Regions from separate parts of the Kitasatospora sp. NPDC051705 genome, predicted to be linked through region 1. Evidence: riboswitches for the same ligand, from Rfam matches in the RefSeq annotation. Region 1 holds a riboswitch; the other holds the start of a gene.

The links. Region 1 has a riboswitch for guanidine ahead of ACIA8Q_RS02955 (MBL fold metallo-hydrolase). Riboswitches for the same ligand answer to the same signal wherever they lie in the genome.
Region 2: it holds a riboswitch for guanidine, as region 1 does, so the genes downstream of both, ACIA8Q_RS17995 (SMR family transporter) here and ACIA8Q_RS02955 (MBL fold metallo-hydrolase) in region 1, are expected to answer to the same signal.

What each region holds. Positions count from the first base shown of each region.
Region 1 is NZ_JBITCO010000002.1:56,985-67,938, forward strand. It holds gene ACIA8Q_RS02940 (amino acid adenylation domain-containing protein) at 1-2,520, shown strand, start outside; gene ACIA8Q_RS02945 (MbtH family protein) at 2,513-2,698, shown strand; gene ACIA8Q_RS02950 (DHA2 family efflux MFS transporter permease subunit) at 2,695-4,095, shown strand; gene ACIA8Q_RS02955 (MBL fold metallo-hydrolase) at 4,160-5,011, opposite strand; guanidine-III (ykkC-III) riboswitch at 5,024-5,091, opposite strand; gene fes (enterochelin esterase) at 5,247-6,365, opposite strand; gene fhuB (Fe(3+)-hydroxamate ABC transporter permease FhuB) at 6,461-8,659, opposite strand; gene ACIA8Q_RS02970 (ABC transporter substrate-binding protein) at 8,777-9,793, shown strand; gene ACIA8Q_RS02975 (ABC transporter ATP-binding protein) at 9,956-10,759, shown strand; gene ACIA8Q_RS02980 (PQQ-dependent sugar dehydrogenase) at 10,915-10,954, shown strand, end outside.
Region 2 is NZ_JBITCO010000012.1:167,595-178,548, forward strand. It holds gene ACIA8Q_RS17970 (DUF2156 domain-containing protein) at 1-2,528, opposite strand, end outside; gene ACIA8Q_RS17975 (alpha/beta hydrolase-fold protein) at 2,528-3,844, opposite strand; gene ACIA8Q_RS17980 (class F sortase) at 3,841-4,485, opposite strand; gene ACIA8Q_RS17985 (hypothetical protein) at 4,900-6,228, shown strand; gene ACIA8Q_RS17990 (MFS transporter) at 6,232-7,668, opposite strand; gene ACIA8Q_RS17995 (SMR family transporter) at 7,778-8,092, opposite strand; guanidine-III (ykkC-III) riboswitch at 8,137-8,202, opposite strand; tRNA gene ACIA8Q_RS18000 (tRNA-Cys) at 8,300-8,371, shown strand; gene ACIA8Q_RS18005 (xanthine dehydrogenase family protein molybdopterin-binding subunit) at 8,435-10,762, opposite strand; gene ACIA8Q_RS18010 (2Fe-2S iron-sulfur cluster-binding protein) at 10,759-10,954, opposite strand, start outside.

The DNA.
Region 1 (10,954 bases):
CTGGCCCGGCGGCTGATCGCCGACGGCATCGGCCCCGGCGCCATCGTCGCCCTCGCCCTGCCGCGCTCGCTCGACCTCGTCGTCGCCCTCCTCGCGGTGGCCAAGTCCGGCGCCGCCTACCTGCCGCTCGACCCCGACTACCCGGCCGACCGCCTCGCCTACATGCTGGCCGACGCCGCCCCCGCCGCCCTGCTCACCGACCGCGCCACCGAGCCCCGGCTGCCCGCCCAGGACCTGCCCCGGCTGCTCGTCGACGGACCGGACCACGGCGACCACCCGGCCACCCCGCCCGCCCAGCACGAGCGCACCCGCCCGCTGCGCCCCGAGGACACCGCCTACGTCATCTACACCTCCGGCTCCACCGGCCGGCCCAAGGGCGTGCCCGTCACCCACCACAACGTGGTGCGCCTCTTCCGCTCCACCGACCACTGGTTCGGCTTCGGCGCCGACGACGTCTGGACCCTCTTCCACTCCTACGCCTTCGACTTCTCCGTCTGGGAGCTGTGGGGAGCCCTGCTGCACGGCGGCCGGCTGGTCGTCGTCCCGCACCTGGTCAGCCGGGACCCGGCGGCCTTCCTCGACCTGCTCGCCCGCGAACGCGTCACCGTGCTCAACCAGACCCCGTCCGCCTTCTACCAGCTCAGCGCCGCCGACCGGGACCGCCCCGGCAGCGAACTCGCCCTGCGCTACGTGGTGTTCGGCGGCGAGGCGCTCGAACTCGCCCGGCTGGACGACTGGTACGACCGCCACCCCGAGCACGCGCCCACCCTGGTCAACATGTACGGCATCACCGAGACCACCGTGCACGTGTCCCACATCGCCCTCGACCGGGCGAGCGCCGCCGCCGGCAGCAGCAGCACCATCGGGGTCAACATCCCCGACCTGCGGGTCTACGTGCTCGACCAGTACCTGCAGCCCGTCCCGCCCGGCGTCACCGGCGAGATGTACGTGGCCGGGGCCGGTCTGGCCCGCGGCTACCTCGGCCGCCCCGAGCTCACCGCCGGGCGCTTCGTCGCCGACCCGTACGCCGAACTGTTCGGGGAGCGCGGCACCCGGATGTACCGCTCCGGCGACCTCGCCCGCCGCCGCGCCGACGGCGTGCTGGAGTACTTCGGCCGCGCCGACCAGCAGGTGAAGCTGCGCGGCTTCCGGATCGAACTCGGCGAGATCGAGGCCGTACTGGCCGCCCACCCCGGCATCGCCGACGCCGCCGTCGTCGTCCGCGAGGACGCGCCGGGGGACCGCCGACTGGTCGGCTACGCCGTCGCCGCCCGGTCGGCCGACCGGCCCGACCCCGCCCCGGCGGCCGTCACCCCCGAGCAGCTGCGCGCCCACGCCGCCGCCGAACTCCCCGTCCACATGGTGCCCTCCGCCGTCGTCCTGCTCGACCGGCTGCCGCTCACCGCCAACGGCAAGCTCGACCGCCGGGCCCTGCCCGCCCCCGAGGCGCCGGCCGGCGGCGGCGGACGCCCCCCGCGCAACCCGCGCGAACAGCAGCTGTGCGAGCTGTTCGCCGAGGTGCTCGGGGTGCCCTCGGTCGGCGTCGACGACGACTTCTTCGCCCTCGGCGGCCACTCGCTGCTGGTCGTCCGCCTCGCCGGGCGGATCCGCGAGGTGCTCGGACTGGAGGCCGGCATCGGCACCCTGTTCCAGGCACCCACCGTCGCCGCCCTCGACGCGGCCCTGTCCGGCGGCGCCCGGCAGGCCGACGCCCTCGACGTGCTGCTGCCGCTGCGCCCCGCCGCGCCCGGCCGCCGAACCCCGCTGTTCGCCGTCCACCCGGCCGGCGGCCTCAGCTGGTGCTACACCGGCCTGATCCGCCACCTGCCCGCCGACCAGCCGATCTACGGCCTCCAGGCCCAGGGCGTCGGCGCCGCCACCGCCGGCCTGCCGCTGCCGGGCACCCTGGAGGAGCTGGCCGCGCACTACGCCGACCGGCTGCGCGAGGTCCAGCCCGAGGGCCCCTACCGGCTGCTCGGCTGGTCCACCGGCGGGATCATCGCCCACGCCGTCGCCGTCCGGCTGCAGGAACTCGGCCACCGCGTCGACCTGCTGGCCATCCTGGACGCCTACCCCGCCGAGGGCTTCCGCGACCTGCCCGTCCCCGACCAGGCCGAGGCCCTGGAGGCGCTGCTCACCATGGGCGGCTACGGCCCCGCCGACCTGGACGGCCGGCCGCTCGAACTCGGCGCCGTCACCGAACTGCTGCGCCGCGAGGGCAGCCCGCTGGCCGGGCTCGACGACGCCACCGTGGCCGCGCTGAACCGGATCTACCTCAACACCAACGACCTGGTCCGCGGCTACGACCACCGCCGTTTCGACGGGGACGTGCTGTTCTTCCGGGCCACCGTCGACACCATCGACGAGACCCTCGTCCCCGAGCTGTGGACCCCGTACGTGTCCGGCCGGATCGACAACACGGACGTCGCCTGCTCGCACAAGGACATGACCCTGCCCGCCCCGATCGCGCACATCGCCCGCGTGATCTCCGACCACCTGGAGAAGTCCTCCGATGAGTGACGCCCCCACCAACCCCTTCGACGCCGACGGCCGGTTCCTCGCGCTGGTCAACGACCAGGGCCAGCACTCGCTGTGGCCCGCGTTCGCCGCCGTCCCGGCCGGCTGGGACGTCTCCCACGGGCCCTGCGGGCGCGCCGACGCGCTCGCCTGGATCACCGCCCACTGGACCGACCTGTGACCCCTCCCGCCGCCGGGGCCCCGGCGCGCCCCCTCCTCGCGGGGCGCGCCGCGGTGGTCGTCGTCTACACCGCCGCGATGTGCATGAACGGCCTGGACTCGACCATCGTCAACCCCGCGCTGTTCACCATCGCCGAGGACTTCGGCCGGCCGGTCTCGGCGGCCAACGCCGTGGAGACGGCCTTCCTGGTCGGACTCGCCGTCGGCCTGCCGGTCGCCGGCTGGCTCGGCGACCGGTACGGCGTCAAGCGGGTCTTCCTCGGCTCGCTGGCCGCCTTCACCCTCGCCTCCGCACTCTGCGCCGCCGCTCCCGGCCTCGGCGCGCTCGCCGCCGCGCGGGCCGTCCAGGGCGTGGCCGGCGGGCTGCTCACGCCGGTCGGGATGACCCTGCTGTTCCGGGCGTTCGCCCCGCACGAGCGGGCCGGCCTCGGCCGCGTGCTGATCGTGCCCACGGCCCTGATGCCCGCCCTCGGGCCGCCGCTCGGCGGCTTCCTCACCGAACACCTCTCCTGGCACTGGCTGTTCCTGGTCAACGTGCCGATCGGGGTCGCGGCGCTGGTCACCGGCCTGGCCGGCCTGCGGGCCGAGGCCGAGCCGCCCGCCGGCCACTTCGACACCACCGGATTCCTGCTCGCCACCCCCGGCCTCGGGCTGCTCAGTTACGCGCTCGGCTTCGGCCCGGCGCACGGCTGGTCCTCGCCGGGCGTGGCGTTCGGCGGACTGGCCGGACTGCTGCTGCTCGGCGCGGCGGTGCGCCACCAACTCCGGGCCGAGGAACCGCTGGTGGACGTGCGGCTGCTCGCCGACCGGGCCTACGGCGCCGCCACCTGGCTCGCCCTGCTCACCTCGGCCGGCCTGATGGGCGCCCTGTTCGCGCTCCCGCTGCTCTACCAGGCGGCGCTCGGGGCCTCGGCGCTGGACGCCGGCCTGAGCGTCTTCCCGGAGGCGCTCGGCCTGATGGCCGCCTCCCAGGTCGTCGACCGCCTGCTGCCGCGGTTCGGTCCGCGCCGCCTCGCCCGGCCCGCCCTGCTGCTGGCCGCGCTCGTGCTGGCCGCCCTGGGCTTCGCCGAGAACCCGTGGGCGGTGCGGGCGCTGATGTTCGCGGTCGGGCTGGTCCTCGGCACCGCCGTGCTCACCGTCCAGATCGCCGGCTTCGCCGACGTCCCGCCGCCCGCGATGGGCCGGGCGATGGGCCTGTTCACCATCGTCCGCACGCTGGGCGGGGCTCTGGGGATCGCCGCCGCGGCCGCCGTGATCGGGGCCCTCGGTGACGACGCCGGCTCGGCGGGCCCCTACCGGGTCGCCCTTCTGGGCACCGCCGGCCTGGTCGCGGTCGGCGTCCTCGTCGCGCAGCGCCTCCCGGTGGAGCCGCCGGCCCCGCCGCCCCCGGAGGACTGACCGGGGCCCGGGGGCGGCGCTGACCGGCGCCGCCCCCGTCTGCCCGCCCGCCCGAGGGGCGGGTTCAGTCGCTGGGCCAGAGGATCAGGTCGGCGAGCGCGTGGCGGGTGGGGCGGCCGCCGAGTTCGGTGAGGGCGGCGCGGATCCGGTGCAGGTGGTCGACGGTCAGTTCGAGCGGCGGCTCGTCGGGCTGGTGGGTGTAGCGGATCGGGTAGTCGACGCCGGGGGTGCGGGTCATCTCGATGTGGCAGCCGAGCACGTGCGTCACCGGTCGCCGTTCGGCGAAGGCGATCAGCCGGTCGATGGTCCTGGTGAAGGCCGGCCAGTCGTCGATGTAGAGCCGGCCGGGGTAGACCGTGTCCCCGGTGAGCAGGAAGCCGGTGTGCGGGTCGTGGAAGGTGACGGCCGCCGGGTGGTGTCCCGGGGTGGCCAGGCACTCCAGGACCCGGCCGCCGAGGTCGACGAGGGCCACCGCCTCCGGGTCGCGGTCGAAGCCGAAGTGGGCCCAGGCGGTGGCCGGGTCCGCCGCGACCACGGTGGTGAGGGGCCGCCCGGTGAACTGTCCGTCGCCGGCGACGTGGTCGCCGTGCGGGTGGGTGTGCAGCACGAGCAGCCGGTAGCCGTCGCGGGGGTTGCGGGCGAGCCATGCGTCGATCAGCCCGTCGACGACCGTGCGCAGCGGGAAGAACGCGGGTTCCGGGGTCGCCCCGGTGTCGATGAGCACCGCCCGCTCGTCCCCGAAGAGCAGGAACAGGAACGGCGCCTCGTAGTTGACCGCCATGTTCTGCCGCAGGATGACGGTGTGCTCGTCGTACTCGTAGACCTGGATCTCCGGGTCCGTGTCGTGCTTCGCCGACGGGGACCCGTGGATCCACCGCACGTCCAGCGGACGGGCGACCGGGGTACCGGCAGCCATGACGCCTCCCAGCGTGCGTCGTCTTGGCGGGCCGGGTACGGCGCACATCTCGTCCGGGGCCGGCGCCGACGCGCCGCCACGGGGACGCTAGCACGCGCCCGCGGCGGCGGTCCGGCCCCGCGGGGGCCGGTGCGGTGAGGGGCCGGTGTCGAGGGGCCGGAGTCGTGAGCGGCCGGTGTCATGAGCCGGTGTCGTGAGGGCCCGGTGCCGCGAGGGGGCGCCTCCCGCCGGGCCCTCAGCCGGTCGGGCCGCCGAGCAGGTGCGCCAGCCCGTCGGCCAGGCCGCCGCGCCAGCAGGCGTAGTCGTGGCCGCCGTTGAACTCCCGGTACTCGAGGTCGTACCCGCGCGCCACGAGGACGTCGCGCAGGTGCCGGTTCTGGGTGAGCAGCATCCACTCCTGGAGGCCGACCTCCAGGTAGAAGCGGGCCGGGCGCCGCTCGTCGGCGGCGAAGCGGCGGGTGAGCCACTCGCTCCCCTCGTCGAAGTCGGTGCCGTCCGGCCACCAGAAGGAGCCGGACTGGGAGAGCGCGTTGCCGAACCGGTCCGGGCGGCGGTAGGCGGCGAACGCGGCGGTGAGTCCGCCCGCGCTCTGGCCGGCGATGACGGTGGCGGCCGGGTCGGTGGTGGCGCCGAACCGCTCGGCGGCCCAGGGCAGCAGCCGGTCGGCGAGGAGGTCGACGAACTCCGGGTTGCAGCTGAGGTCCTCGGGCCGGCCGGGGCCCATGGTGTGGACGAGCAGCGCGACGGTGGGCGGGATCGCCCCGTCGGCCGTGAGGTTGTCGAGGGTGTCGCCGACGGACAGCACCTCGCCCCACATCTCCCCGTCGAGCAGCACCGCCACCGGATGCGGGCCGGCCCCGTGCCCCGCGGGCAGGTGGACGTCGACCCGCCGGCCGGCGTGCTCGGCGGCGACGGTGCGGCCGCGCGGCACGCCGTCGCGGCGCCGGACGTACGGCTGGGCGGGGGCGCCGGGGAGGCTGAGCACGGAGGAGGGGTGGCGCCCGTCGCGGGCGGGCAGCCGGGGCTGCTCGTCGAGCGGGTCCGGCCGGGCGTGGTCGAGGACGTGCAGCCAGTCGGCCCGGGCGGTGCCGGGGGCGGCGCCGCGGTAGGGGTGGAGCTGGTAGGAGGCGCGGTGGTCGGCGCGCAGCCGGTAGGTGATGGTCCAGCGGCCGTCGGCCGTACGGTCCATCAGGTGCGGGGTGAGGTCGCCGGCGTGGCGGTCCTTGTCGGTGACGGTGTGCAGGAGGGCGAGCACGCCGTCGCAGGGCTGGTCCGGCTCGGGCTCGTGGACGAAGGTGACCAGCCGGTACGCGGGGTCGTGCGGGTCGGGTTCGACCAGGGGGTGGGGTTCCACGGGCAGCACTCCGGGACTCGGTGGCGGGAAGGGCGGGGCCGGCAAGAGAAAGGTGGGGCAGGGGCAGGGGACGGGGACGGGCGACGGGACGGGGGCTACGCCGGGTCGCCGCGGCGGCCGAGCAGCACCCACAGCAGGAAGGGCCCGCCCAGGACGGTGGTGACGATGCCGACCGGGATCTCGACCCCGCCGATCAGCACCCGGCCGAGGGTGTCGGCGAGGACGACGAGCAGGGCGCCGGTGAGCGCCGAGCCGAGCACGGGCACCCGGGCGGGCCCGGCGAGGCGCCCGGCGAGGACGGGCGCGGCGAGGGCGACGAAGCCGACCGGTCCGCAGACGCCGACGGCCAGCCCGGCCAGGGCGACGGCCAGCAGCAGGCAGGCGAGCCGGACCCGCCCCGGGTCGACGCCGAGCGAGGCGGCGACGCTGTCGTCGAACCGCAGCACGGCGAGCCGCCGGGCCACCACGAGGGCGAGCGGCACCAGGACGGCCAGCCCGAGCAGGACGGGCGTGGCGACGGCGTAGTCCCGGCCGTTGAGGCTGCCGGAGGTCCAGACGTACAGCGATCCGGCCGAGTTGAGCGAGCGCCGGGCGAGGGCGACCTGGATGACGGCGGAGGCCAGGGCGGACATCGCGAGGCCGACGACCAGCACCCGGTAGCCGCGGGCGCCGAGGCCGCCGGAGACCAGGGCGACGACGAGGACGGCGACGAGGGCGCCCAGCGGCCCGGCCCACCAGGCGCCGAAGGTGCCGGAGGCGGTGGCGGAGATGAGCACGGCGGCGGTGGCGCCGTCGTTGACGCCGAGCAGTTCGGGGGTGGCGAGCCGGTTGCGGGCGAGGGTCTGGGTGAGGCACCCGGCGAGGCCGAGGGCGGCGCCGGCGGCGAGTCCGGCGACGATCCGGCCGAGCCGGAACCTCTGGACCAGCAGCACGTCGAGCCGCTCGCCGTAGCCGAAGACGGCCTGGAAGGTGCGGCCGAGGCCGAGTTCGCTCTGCCCGGCGTGGGCGGAGACGACGACGGCGGTCAGCAGGGCGGCTGCCAGGCCGAGCGCGGCGAGCAGCGACCGGCGGGGGAGCAGCAGGGACCACGCCCCGCGGCGCAGCACCAGGTCGGGTGCGGGCGCGGGCGGTTCGGCCTGCCGGGGGCGGGCGGCCTCGGCCGGGTCGGTGAGGTCGAGGGCGGCCGTGCGGCGGGAGCGGACGATGGCGATCAGCGCCGGGGCGCCGACCAGGGCGACGATGACCGACACCGGCGCCTCGAAGGGCCTGGCCACCACGCGGGCCAGCACGTCCGCCCCGGTGAGCGCGGCGGCGCCGAACAGCGCGGCGAACAGGGTGAGCCGTCCGACCCGGGGCCCGGCGACGGCGCGGGCGAGGAAGCCGGCGAGCAGGCCGAGGAAGGAGATCGGCCCGGCCAGCGCGACGGCCGAGGCGGTGAGCAGGGTGACGGCGATGGCGACGGTGGCACGGGTGGCGCCGGGCCGGTGGCCGAGGCCGCGGGCGAGGTCGTCGCCGAGGGCGAGCGCGGTGAGCGGGCGGGTGGCGAGCAGGGCGAGGAGGAAGCCGGCGGCGAGGACGGGCGCGAGCTGGCGCAGGGTCGCCCAGCCCTCCACGCCGGCGAGTGAGCCGAGCACCCAGACCCGGTACCGGTCGTACGTCTCGGGGGAGTTGACGATCAGCACGCCGGTGAGTCCACCGAAGGTGGCGCCGACCGCGGACCCGCCGAGGACCAGCCGCATCGGTGATCCGCCGCCCCGGGCGCCGGCGATGAGCAGCACCAGCGTGCTGGCTAGGACGGCGCCGCCGAAGGCGCAGGCCAGGTAGCCGTAGGAGGTCTGGACGCCGAGGGCGGCGATGCCGAGCACGACGCCGAGGGAGGCACCGGCGTTGACGCCGAGCAGTCCGGTCTCGGCGAGCGGGTTGCGGGTGACGGACTGCAGTTGGGCCCCGGCGACGCCGAGGGCGGCGCCGACCAGCAGCGCGGTGGCGGTGCGGGGGAGTCGCAGGTCGCCGACGACGAGGGCGAGCCGGCCGTCGCCGCGGGCGCCGCCGCGGTCGAGCAGGTAGTCCAGCACCCGCCCGGCGCCGACCTCGCCGGCGCCGACCGACAGCGAGAGCGCGGCCAGCGCGAGCAGGGCGGCCACCGCGCCGAGGGCGATCGGCCAGACGGGCCGGCGGCGGTCGTCCGCCTGCTCCGGCGCAGGCGCCGGCTCAGGCTCCGGCGGCCGGGGTGGCGGCGGGGCGTCGGGTGCGGTGCGGGACGCCGTGGGTTCGCCCACTTGCGACGATGTCATAAGGTAAGGCTAACCTAATGGTCGTACCGTCCTGTGGGGCGCCGCCGGGGCACCGTCACCGCGCCGATCCGTCCGGACGCCGTTCAACTCCCGCAACACCGCTGCCCGGAGGCACCCATGCCGTTTGCCCAGAGCCCGCTCCCCGCCGTCCGCCGCCGTGCGGTCCAGGTGCTGGCCGTCACCGGGGCCGCCGCCCTCCTGCTCGCCGGGTGCGGTTCCTCCGGCTCCTCCGCCCCCGCCGCGGGCGGGTCGTCCGCCGCCGGCAGTGCCGCCCCGGACCAGGCCGGCGGCAAGCGGACCGTCAAGGACGCCACCGGCAAGGCCGTCGAGATCCCCGCCTCGCCCCAGCGGATCGTCACCCTCACCCAGGAGGACCTCGACGCGGTGCTCGCCCTCGGCGTCAAGCCGGCCGGCATCACCAACGGCCAGGGGCTCAACGAGCCGCCGGCGTACCTCAAGGACAAGGTCCAGGGCGTGCCGGTGGTCGGCAACCTGCTCCAGCCCGTCATGGACAAGGTCATCGCGGCCAAGCCCGACCTCATCCTGGCCGGCGACATGCAGGACGAGCAGGTGCTCAAGCAGCTGCGCGAGATCACCCCCGCCACGCTCGTCACCATGGCGCCCACCGACGACTGGAAGCTCGCCTTCCGCGGGATCGGGAACGCCGTCAACAAGCTGGACCAGGCCAACAAGGTGATCGCCGACTACGAGGCCAAGGCGGCCAAGGCCGGCGGTGAGCTCGGCAAGAACAAGGGCGCGGCGGTCTCCATCGTCCGCTGGAACCCGACCGGGCCCAGCTGGATGGAGCGCAGGCAGTTCGCCGGCGGCGTCGCCCTCGACATGGGCCTCACCCGCCCCAAGGCGCAGGACAAGGACGGCAACGCCCACAGCCCCGCGCTCAGCCTGGAGAAGCTCGCCGAGATCGACGGCGACTGGCTGTTCCTCTCCACCCTCACCGACGACGGCAAGGCCGCGCTCAAGGACGTCCAGTCCAAGCCCGCCTACCAGGAGCTGAACGCCGTGAAGAACAACCACGCCGTCACCGTGGACGGTTCGGTCTGGTCCACCCGCGGCGGCCCGCTCGCGGCCGACGTCGTCATCGGCGACATCTCCAAGGCGCTCGCCTCGTCCTGACCCGCCTCGTCCTGACCCGCCTCGTCCTGACCCGCCTCGTCCCGACCCGGCCGTCCTGGCCCGGCCGTCCCGATGGGCTCCGTCCCGACGGGCCCGCCCCGACGAGGCCCGTGCCGGGAGCCCCGCGGCTCCCGGCACCCTCCCCGACCGAAGGAACCCGCGATGGAGTTGACGATCCAGGGCCTCACCGCCGGTTACGGCCCGGGCCGCCCGGTGCTCGACGGCGTCGACCTCACGATCCCGGCCGGCCGGGTGGTCGCCGTGGTCGGCCCGAACGGCTGCGGGAAGTCCACCCTGCTGAGGGCCGCCGCCCGGCTGCACCGGCCCGACGGCGGGCGGGTCCTGGTCGGCGGGGAGGACCTCTGGCGGCTGCGGCCCCGGCAGGCCGCGCACCGGGTCGCGCTGCTCCCGCAGAGCCCGCAGGCCCCCGAGGCGGTCACCGTCACCGGGCTGGTCCGCTACGGCCGGCACCCGCACCAGGGGCTGTTCCGCCAGTGGTCGGCCGAGGACGAGCGGCTCACCGCGCGGGCGCTGCGCGCCACCGGCGTCGAGGAGCTCGCCGACCGCCGGCTCGACCGCCTCTCCGGTGGCCAGCGGCAGCGCTGCTGGCTCGCCATGGTGCTGGCCCAGGACGCGCCCGTGGTGCTGCTCGACGAGCCCACCAGCGCGCTCGACCTCGGCCACGCCGTCGAGGTGCTGGAGCTGGTGCGCGAGGTCGCGGCCGGCGGGCGGACCGTCGTCATGGTGCTGCACGACCTGGCGGCGGCCGCCCGCTACGCCGACCTGGTGGTCGCCCTGCGGGGCGGCTCGGTGGTGGCCTGCGGCCCGCCCCGCGAGGTGGTCGACGCGTCGCTGGTGCGGGCGCTGTACGACATCGACAGCGACGTACTGGCCGCGCCGGGCGACGGCGCGCCGGTGATCGTCCCGCGGGCGCTGGCGACCGCCCTGCGGGTCGCGGCGGACTGACGGCTGACGGGCGGTCGGCGCCGCACCGGCCCGCCCGTTGCCGGCCGCCGTCCACCACCGGCTGCCTGCGGCGGGTTGCGGGGGCGGGCCCGGGCCGGTGTGGTGTGCTGGGGCACCCCCGCGCCGAAGCGCCCGACGTCCACGGAGGCCTCCCCGTGCACCCCCGCCGACTCGCCGCCGTCCTGCTGGCCCTGC
Region 2 (10,954 bases), on a different contig from region 1:
AGCCGCCGCATCAGCCGCACCCCCTGCGCCGGCGTCAGGTGCGGCAGGTACGCCTTGCCGATCGCCCGGGTGATGCCCGGCAGCGCGGCGGGGTCGGGGTACGCCATGTACATCGGCCGGTACTCCGGCTGGAACTTCGACTTGAACGCGAGCAGCGAGCGGAAGCCGTACACCGGCTCCAGCACCCGGCCCATCCAGTCCAGCATCCGCTGCAGGCCGGTGGGTCCCTCGCCCTGCCCGGAGCGGGCCAGCGGCGCGCCGGACAGCGAGAGGAAGCGCGCGCCCTCCTCCTTGAAGCCCAGTGCGGCCGAGGCGATCAGGAACTCGTTGACGCCGCGGAAGCCGTCCGAGCGGCGGCGCATGAAGTCCAGCGTCCAGCCGACCGGCACGCCGTTCTCGTACACCGGCATCCAGCTGGTCAGCCCGTGCACGACGCGCTGCTCGTCCACCGCGATCAGCACCCGCACGTCCGGGTCGTCCAGCTCCTCCAGCCCGCCCAGCGTGAAGCCCATCTCGGGCAGGCCCTTCTCGGAGACCCACTCCTCGGAGATCTCGCGGATCTGGTCCCGCAGCGCCCTCGGCGCCTCGTGGTAGGCCCACCACTCGGCGGTGATGCCCTGCTTGCCGGCCTTGTTCAGCGCCGTCCGGATGTCCTGCCACTTGCGGCCGGTGAAGGCCAGCTCGGGCAGCGCGACCACGGTGTCCTCGGCGACCTGCACCGAGCGCCAGCCGAGCTGTGCGGCGGCCGACCGGGTCTGCGGGGAGACGCTGTAGAAGCACGGGGTCCAGCCGCGGGCGTCGCAGAACCGGGCGAAGCCCGCCACCGCCCGCTCCCGGGCCTCCGGTTCTCCGAACGGGTCGCCGGTGGTCAGCGCCACGGTGCCGCGCACCCGGTAGGCGACCGCCGCCCGGCCCTCCTCGTCGAACCAGTAGTGGTTGCCGTCCCAGGTGGTGATGAAGGAGAGCGTCCCGCCGCCGTACGCGGTGAGCAGCGCCCGGGCCCGGGCGGACGCGTCCGCGTCGGTGTGCAGGACCGGCCGGCGGAAGGCCACCAGCAGCGCGCTCAGCGTGACCACCCAGAACGCCAGCCCGGAGTACGTCTCCAGCAGGAGCGCCACCCGGCCGACCGCTATCGGGTAGTCCGGCGTGAGGTCGTTGTACGCGGGCGGCAGGAACAGCGCCGGCAGCCCGTGCAGCAGGCGGCGCAGGTTCGCCCCCGGCTCGAACTGGTCGGCCACCAGCACCCCCACGCCCGCGTAGGCGGCGCAGGCGGCCAGCGCGGCGCCGCCGATCACCGACCCGAGCCGGCGCACCGCCCGGCCGGCCAGCCGCATCCGGAAGCGCTGGCGGGTGGCCAGCAGCAGTCCGAGGGTGAGCAGCGGCAGCAGCAGCGCCTCGACGAAGTACTGGATCACGTCGCCGCTGTCCGGCCCGGAGTCCAGGTACAGCCAGCCCAGCAGCCCGGCCCAGAGCAGCTCGGTGGCGACGGTGATCCGCCAGGCCAGCCGCAGCCCGCGGCGCAGCCCCTCGGCGAGCACCAGCAGCAGGGCCGGGAACAGGGCGGCCATCAGTCGGCCGGGAGTGTCGAAGATCCGCTCGACGGCGTGCGCGCGGGCGCAGTCGTGCGCCGACACCGCGCAGAAGTCGGCGACCTCCTCGGGGCTGAGGCGGTGCGACAGGTACAGCTCGGAGAAGGTGTTGAACGGCCCGGTGGCGTTGTCGTACAGCGAGGCGATCAGCGGCCCGAAGGCGGCGGCGACCAGGCAGAGCGCGATCAGCACCCGGGTCTCGGAGTGCGAGGAGCGGTGCGTGCGCAGGTGCTGCCGGCCCCGGTTGAGCAGGGCGCCCGCGCCGAGTCCGACGAGCGCGGCGGCGCACCGCTGGACGCTCTGCAGGTGGCCCACGTACAGCGTCATGACCAGCGGGACGAGCAGCACCAGCAGGTGCAGCCGGCGGCGCCAGAGCACGGTGAGCCGGTAGCCGAGCACCGCGGCGAGCGCGAACAGCCCGACGCCGGGGCCGACGGCGGTCTGGTCGGCCACCGAGGCGGTCCACTGCTCACCGGCCCGGGAGCCGACCGCGACCAGCCCGGCGCCCAGCAGGGTGCCCACCAGCTGCCCGGCGACCAGCACCGCGAGCGTCCGGGCCCGGCCGAGCCGGTGCTCGGCCGCCGGGCCGACCAGGAGCAGCAGCAGGCTGGTGAACACGTAGGAGCCGGCGCCGGAGCACCAGAACAGCGAGCTGAACGGGGTCCACCAGTGGCCCTCGGCGAGGGTGGGCAACCCCACCCCGACCCGGGCGAGCAGCCGCTCGGACGGCCCGTGCGCCAGGCTGCCGGTGGCCGCGCCGACCGCCCAGAGCCCGGCCAGCAGGGCCAGGGTCAGCGGTGCCGAGCGCAACCGGCCGCCGAAGGCCGCCGCGGCCCGGCGCAGCCGCTGCGGGCGCGGGTCGGGCGTGCCGGCGACGGGCGCGCGGTCCCGCGGCCACTCGCGCTCCTCGGCCGGCGCCGGGGCCGCCAGGAGCCGCATCACCGGATCAGCCCGGTCTGCTGGGAGAGCCAGGTCAGGTTCTGCTCGAAGGCCTGCCGGAAGACCACCCAGCTGTGCCAGCCGGGGATGGTCTGGTAGGCGACGTCCATGCCGGCGGCCTGGGCGGCCGCGAAGGCCTTCTCCTGCATCGGGCGGAAGTCCGGGTCGTTGGCGCCGACCACGAACCGGCCGGCGGTGTCGGGGAACTTCTTCCGCGCCATCAGGTGCAGCGGGTCGACGGCGTCGAAGGCGGCCTCGTCGCCGCCGAAGGCCTTGTCGACGGTCTCGCCGCGGCTGCCCAGGGTCGGCTCGTCCTGCCCGGAGATGTCCAGGAAGCTGCCGTAGACGTCGGGGGCGTTGACGGCGAGCTGGAGCGAGCAGGTGCCGCCGAGCGAGAGCCCGCCGATGGCGAAGGCGGTGCGGCCGGTGGCGGTCTGCAGGTTCCGGTGGATCCAGTCCGGGACGTCCTCGGCCAGGTAGGTGTGCGCCTTGGCGATCCGGGAGTCCATGCAGAGCGTGTTGGTGATGGGGCTGCCGGTGGGGTCGGCGACCACCACGATCGGGGCGAGGCCCTGGTGCGCGGCGGCGAAGGCGTCCAGGGTGTCCCGGATGGCGCCGGAGTTGACCCAGTCCTCCGGGGCACCGGGCTGGCCGGGCAGCAGCACCACGACGGGCAGCAGCGGGCGGGGGGTGGCCTGGTAGGCGGGCGGCAGGTAGACGTAGCCGCCGCGGGCCTTGAAGCCGGACTTGGCGCCGGGGATGGTCACCCCGGAGAGGGTGCCCTTGGCGGGCAGGCCGGCGGGCGCGTGCCACTGCTCCTCGACGGGCCGGCCTGGCGAGGCGGCGACGGTGCTGGCCGTCCTCCCGGTGGTGAGCGCCTCGATCTCGGGCGCCAGCATGGCCCGGGCGGTGGGGTACTGGTCGAAGCCCCGGTTGACCTGGGAGGCGGCCATCAGCAGGACCAGCACGGCACCGCCGGCCGCCAGCAGCCGCCGGCGGGTGGCGAGCAGCGGGGCGCGGAGCAGGAGCAGGCACACCGCGAACAGCGCGACGGCTATCCAGCGCATCACGAAGTCCGGAGTGCCCTCCGGGAAGGGGTGCCACCAGCCGTCGACGGCGATCTTCACCAGGGCGGTGAGCGCGGCGGCCAGCAGCAGGGCGCCCAGCAGGCGCGGGGCCCGCCAGCGCTCGTGGCGGGAGAACGCGAGCAGGACCAGCGCGCCCCAGCCGGCGGAGAGCACGGCGTACGGGACGGGGCCGTGGGTGAGCGGCCAGTCGATCGGGTTCCAGCGGGTGGCGAGGGTCAGCGTGGTCATGCGGCTTTGCCCGGCCGGGTGGTGTCGGCCAGGAAGCCGTAGGCGACGACGTTGCCCTCGTAGCCGTGCTCCTCGCTGTACGCGCCGCCGCAGGTGATCACCCGCAGCTGTGCGTCGGCGGCCTGGCGGTACACCCGGTCGTCCGGGAAGTCCTTTCGGTCGTGCACTTCGATGGCGTAGAGCTGGTAGACGGCGGTGGCGCCGTCGGCGCGGGCGATCTCGATCCGGTCGCCGCGGTGGAGCGCCCCCAGGTGGTAGAAGACGGCCGGGCCGGCCTTGGTGTCGACGTGCCCGGCCAGGATGGCGGTGCCGCGCTGCCCGGGGCTGGCGCCGCCGCGGTACCAGCCCGCCAGGTTGCGGTCGGCCTCGGACGGGGCTTCGAGGTGCCCGTCGGGGCCGACGCCCAGCGCGGTGACGGGGGCGTCCAGCCGGACGGACGGGATGCGGATCCGGGTCGGGGCGGACGGGCCGAGCGGCGGTACGACGGAGACCGGGGCGAAGCCGGAGAGGGCCTGTCCGACGCCGGGTGCGGGCGGCAGGGCGCCCGGTCCGCCGTCGTGCAGCAGCCAGGCACCGAGCACCAGCGCGGCACCGGCCGCCAGGGTGCCCGGCCACGGGCTCCTGCTCTGCTGGACGCCCACGGGCGCTCCCCTCTGCCGACGGAATCCCGATTCCTGGGAGTTTCCTGGGAACAATTGAAGCGGATCGGACCCTAATGCACGTCCATACGATGGTCGTACCGACACCCGCCGATCGGCAGGGACGGCGGCCCGGCGCCTGCGCCGAGTGGACGCCGGATCACGGAGCGCGACAGCGGCGTCCCGCGCCGGGCACCCCGCCGCTCGCGCGTCAACGCGCCCGGCAAGAGCTTCGACGTGGACGGGACCGGACTGGTTGCGTCAATCGAGCGATCGATTGAGACCGTCCGTGGTGCCTCTCCGACCGATCACGCCCACATGCCATGCTGACCCGGTCACGGGTTGTATCACCCCACTTGTCCGACCGGACTTTCGCGCGCCTGAACGCCCGCCGAACGCCTCATGAACGGAGTGACCATGGAAGCCCTCTCCCGCCGCACCCTGCTGGCCGCCGGTGCGGCCACCGCCGCGGCCCTGGCCGCCGGCTGCGGCAGCAACGGCGCGGGCGGCGGCGAGCGGGCGACGGGACCGGCCGTACCCGCCCCCGGCGAGGCCGTCGAGCAGACCGCCACCCCCGCCCCGGCCCCCAAGCCGCAGGCCGCCCTGATCGGCGACGGATCCACCTCCGACACCGGCGCCCAGCCCCGCCAGCCGGTGCCCGAGCGGCTCCGGGCCGGCGAGCGCCCGCCGCAGTTCGTGGTCTTCTCCTGGGACGGCGCCGGCGAACTCGACAACGGGCTGTTCGCCCGCTTCCGCCGGCTGGCGCAGGAGCACAACGCGTCGATGACCTTCTTCCTCAGCGGCCTCTACCTGCTGCCCGAGTCCAAGAAGGACCTCTACCGCCCGCCGCAGCACAAGGTCGGCGCCTCCGACATCGGCTACCTCAGCGACCAGCACATCCACGACACCCTGGAGAACCTGCACGCGGCCTGGCTGGAGGGCCACGAGATCGGCACCCACTTCAACGGCCACTTCTGCGGCTCCACCGGCGTCGGCAAGTGGTCCCCCGAGGAGTGGGACAGCGAGATCCAGCAGGCGATGGACTTCGTCACCAACTGGCGCACCAACACCGGCTTCACCGACCTCCCGGCGCTGCCCTTCGACTACCGCAAGGAGCTGATCGGCAGCCGCACCCCCTGCCTGGAGGGCCAGCGCAACCTGCTGCCCACCGCCGTCAAGCGCGGCTGGCGCTACGACAGCAGCGGCAACGGCACCCAGGTCTGGCCGCAGCGGATCCAGGGCGGGGCCCTGTGGGACCTCCCGCTGCAGTCCATCCCCTTCCCCGGGCACACCTTCCAGGTGCTCTCGATGGACTACAACATCATGTACAACCAGTGCGGCCCCAACACCAAGGCCGACCCGGCGCTCTACCCGGGCTTCCAGGCCCAGGCCCGCGACGCCTACCTGATGGGCTTCGACCGCACCTACCGCAGCAACCGCGCGCCGTACATCATCGGCAACCACTTCGAGGAGTGGAACGGCGGCATCTACATGAACGCCGTCGAGGACGCCCTCAAGGTCATCGCGGGCAAGCCGGAGGTCCGGCTGGTGTCGTTCCGCCAACTGGTGGACTGGCTGGAGGCCCAGGACCCGGCGGTGCTGCGCAAGCTGCAGGGCCTCGCCCCCGGCCAGTCGCCGACCGGCGGGTGGGAGGCCTTCCTGGGCACCCCGGCGGCGCCGCCGGCGAGCTCCTCGGCGACCGCCACCGACAGCGCCACCGCCACCGCCACCGCCACCGCCGGCTGACCGTCAGGCCCGGCGCACCCGGCCGGAGACCAGCGCACCCAGCAGGGCCACCCCGGCCATGGTCAGGAAGATCACCGTGAAGGCGCCGGCCGAGCCGGTGGACCCGGCCCCCTCGTGGGCGGCGGCCAGCGAGCCGCCGCCCAGGGCCGCGAACAGCACCCCGGCCAGACCCACCAGCAGCACGTTGCCCAGCGCGTCGCTCATCTGCAGCGAGGCCGAGTTGGCCCCCGCGTCCTCCGGCGCGGACAGCTTCATCATCAGCACGCTCACGCTGGCGACCGTCAGGCCCATCCCGATCCCGCCGACGCCCCAGGCGACCGCCGCCACCCAGGCCGGCACCGCCGGGACCAGCACCAGCGCCGCGCCCGCGATCGCCACCGCGGTCAGCACGAACCCGCCCCGGATCATCGCCTCGCGGTAGCGCTCCGCCCCCGGCCGCCCCTGCAGCCACGAGCCCAGCGCCCAGGAGAGCCCGCCGCTGGTCAGCGTGAGCCCGGCCAGCGTCGGGGACAGCCCGCGCTGGGTGACCATCATCAGCGGGATGAACGCCTCGGCCGCGAAGAACGCCCCCGCGGCCACGCCGCGCAGCAGGATCACCGTCGGCAGGCCGCGCCCGGCCCGCAGCGTCCCGGTGGGCAGCAGGCCCAGCACGGCGGGCAGCAGCAGCGCGGCACCGGCCGCCGCCGGGAGCAGCCCGAGCAGGTCGAGCCGCTGGCCGGCGTACTGCAGCAGGCCCGCCCCGACCGCCGCCATCGCGGCCAGTACGGTGCGCCGGCGGTCGAAGTCCGCGCCCTTCGCCACCGGGTGCTCCCGCTCGGAGCGGGCCAGCGCCGGGCCCATCACGGCCAGCGGCAGCAGGATCAGCACGGGCACCGCCAGGAACACCCAGCGCCAGCCCAGGTGCTGGGTGACCGCCCCGGAGACCACCGGGCCGACGATCGAGGGCAGCACCCAGGCCGAGGAGAAGGCCGCGAACACGGACGGCCGCAGCCGCTCCGGGTAGGCCCGGCCGACCACCACGTACAGGGCGACGATCACCAGGCCGCCGCCCAGCCCCTGGACCGCCCGCCCGGCCACGAACAGCCACATCCCCGGCGCCGCGCCGGCCACCACCAGGCCGGCGCCGAACACCGCGATGCCGGTGAACAGCGGCTGCAGCGGGCCGCGCCGGTCGCACCACTGGCCCGAGACGACCAGGGCGAACAGCGTGGTGGTGAAGTAGCCGGAGAAGGCGAAGGCGTAGAGCCCGAGGCCGTCGAGCTGGCGGGCCGCCACCGGCATCGCGGTGTTGACGGCCGTCGCCTCGAAGGCGAGCAGCAGGACCACCGAGACGATCCCCAGCGTCAGCGCCCGGTAGCGGCCGCTGAGGACCCCGCCGCCGGGGTCGTCGTCGAGGGGTACGGGCGCGGGGTCGACCGAGGTGGGGGAGGCAGTGGTCATACGTAACATCGTAAGGGCCGTCCGCCTGGGTGACCCCTGACTCCGGTCGCTGACCGGATCCGCCGCAGGACCTAGGACCCGCCGCCCGGCACGGCCCGGGACCACCGCGTCAGTGCAGCGCCTTGAGGCCCACCACGCCGGAGACGATCAGCAGCAGGCAGCCGATCCGGGCCGCGGTCACCGCGTCCCCCAGGACGGCCATGCCGTAAAGCGCGGTGCCGACCGCGCCGATGCCGACCCACACCGCGTACCCGGTGCCGATCGGGATGGTGCGCATCGCGTACGCCAGCCCGCCCATGCTCAGCAGCAGGGCGACGCCGAAGACGAGGCTGGGGACGAGCCGGGAGAAGCCCTTGGACGATTCCAGGGCGACCGCCCACACGGTCTCCAGGACACCCGAGACGATCAGAACGAGCCAAGCCATGACGGCCGTACCTCCGCAGTCCACAGCGGCCGGATTGCCGCTGAACTGCGCCGTCTTGTCGTCACCGGGTACGACGCGCTCGTCCGGGGTGGCCGGAGCCCGACCACCTGTCTCCGACCGTAGCACGGGCCGCCGCCGGAGTTGCCATGCAGAATTTACATTCGGCCGTTGACGGTCCGTCGCGGAATCCGCCACCATGAATTCACTGGCCGTGTGCCCGAGTGGCTTAGGGAACCGTCTGCAAAGCGGTACACGCGGGTTCGATTCCCGCCATGGCCTCGAAAAGGAATTGCCGGTCGGCTTTCGCGCCGACCGGCAATTCCCGTTTCCGGGAATTCCCGGTCAGCCCGCGATCGCGTCCTCGGGGCGGATCGGCAGCCGGCCGACCGGCAGGCCGGTGGCGGCGCGGACGGCCGCCGCGACGGCCGCCGGGGCCACCACCGCGGGCACCGCGCTGACCGCCTTCGCGCCGAAGGTCGCCACCACGTCCCGCTCCTCCAGCAGGGCGGCGATCCGCACCTCCGGGGTGTCCAGGGCGGTGGGCAGCCGGTAGCCGGTGAGCGAGGGGTTCTGCAGCACCCCGCCCTCGGTGCGCAGGTCCTCCAGCAGCGCCAGGCCGACGCCCTGTGCCACCCCGGCCTCGATCCGGTCCTCGATCTGCCGCGGGTTCAGCGCCCGGCCGACGTCCTGCGCGACCGTCATCTCGACCACCCGGACGGCGCCCAGCTCGATGTCCACGTCCACCACCGCGCGCATCGCGCAGAAGGCGATGGAGACGAAGGCGTCGCCCTGCCCGTTCTCGTCCAGCGGCTCGGTCGGGTGCGGGCGGCACTGCGCGGTGGCCCACAGCTCCTTGCCCTCCAGCGCCTCGGCGACCGGCATGCCGAGCACCCCGTCGTACGAGGTGATCTTGCCGTCGGCGATCTGCAGCAGCTCCGCGGACATCCCGAAGTTGGCGGCGATCGGCTGCAGCAGCTGGTGGCGGACCATCAGCGCGGCGCGCTCCACCGCGCCGCCGGAGACCCAGGTGTGCCGGCCCCGGGCGGACGGCCCGGCGATCGACTGGTCGCTGTCGGCCGGCGCGATGTAGACCTCGCTGACGCCCAGCACGCTCTGCACGATCTGCCGCGCCAGGGTGGCGAAGCCCTGCCCGGAGTCGACGGCCGCGCAGATCACCGTGGCGTGGTCACCGCTGACCCGCACCGTGGCGGTGGAGACCTCGTCCTCGCCCTCGGCCCCGAGCATGTGCACCATGCCGACCGCGTAGCCGATCCCGCGCCGCACCGCGGCCGGGTCGCCGGCGCCGCCGGGCCCGCCCGGCAGCAGCCACTCGGCGTCCGGGTCGTCCACCGGCAGGGCCGGCAGCGGCTCGGCCGCGACGGCCTCCAGCAGCGCGCCCACCGGCGCGGGGCAGGTGACGGCCTGCCCGGTGGGCATCGGGTCCCCGGTGGACATCGCGTTGCGGCGGCGGATCTCCACCGGGTCCACGCCGATCCGGGCGGCCAGCTGGTCCAGCTGCGACTCGTGGGCGAAGCAGGCCTGCAGCGCGCCCTCGCCGCGCATCCGCCCGGCCGGCGGGTTGTTGGTGCGCACCGCCCAGGCGTCCACGAAGACGTTCGGGCAGACGTACGGGCCGACCGAGAAGGCCGTGGCGGCCGCCAGCGCCTCGGCGGAGACGTCCGCGTACGCGCCGCCGTCCAGCAGGATCTGCGCCTCGACCTTGACCAGCCGGCCCTCGGCGTCGGCGTGGTGGCGGTAGCGCAGCAGCGCGGGGTGGCGCGAGGTGTGGGTGTGGAAGGACTCCTCGCGGGTGAGGGTCATCTTCACCGGGCGGCCGGTGCGCAGCGCCAGCAGCGCCAGGGTGACCTGGAACGAGAGGTCCTCGCGGTCGGTGGTGGCGCCGGGCACCCCGGTGACCACCAGCCGGACCCGGTCGGGCTCCAGGCCCAGGCAGGCCGCGGTGCGGTCGCGGTCGCCGTGCGGGTCGGTGGAGGACAGGTGCAGCTCGACGCCGCCGTCCGGGCGCGGCACGGCGAGCCCGGCCTCGGCGCCGAGCGGCGCCGGGTCCTGCCGGCCGACCTGGTAGAGGCCCTCGACGATGACCTCGCCGGCCGCCTCCGGGTCCCCGGTGCGCAGCGGCAGGTGGCGGAACAGGTTGCCGTCCGGGTGCAGCGGCGGGGCGGTGAAGGCCTGCTCGGGGTCGGTGACGGCCTCCAGCGGCTCGTAGTCGACCGTGATCAGACCGACCGCGAGCCGGGCGGTGTCCGGGTGGTCGGCCGCCACCGCGGCGATCGGCTCGCCGTGGTGGCGCACCACGCCCGCGGCCAGCACCGGCCGGTCGGCGAGGATCGGGCCGGCCGGGGCGCCGTCCGGGGTGCCGTCCGGGCCGGGCGGCAGGTCGGCGGCGGTGACCACGGCGTGCACGCCGGGCAGCGCCAGCGCGGCCGAGGTGTCGATGCCGCGGATCCTGGCGTGCGGGTGCGGCGAGCGCAGCACGGCGCCCCAGAGCAGCCCCTCGGCCCAGAGGTCGGCCGCGTACGGGAAGATGCCGAGCGCCTTGGGCAGCGCGTCGCTGCGCAGCGGTGAGCTGCCCAGGCCGAACGGCTCCGGTGCGCCGCCCTCGCCGCCGTCCTGCTGGAGTGCTGCGCCGATGTCGGTAGGCGACGTCATGATGCGTGGTCGTCCTCGGGGAGCCGGATGCCGTGGGCGGGGGTGGCGCCGTACGGGACGCCGGCCTGGGCGCCGTCGTCGGCCGGGGCGCCGTGCGGGGGCGCGGGGACGTACGGGGTGCCGTGCGGCGGCGTGCCGTCGAAGGCGGCGCCGGGCAGCGGCGTGCCGTGCGCGGGGGTGGGCTGGTAGACC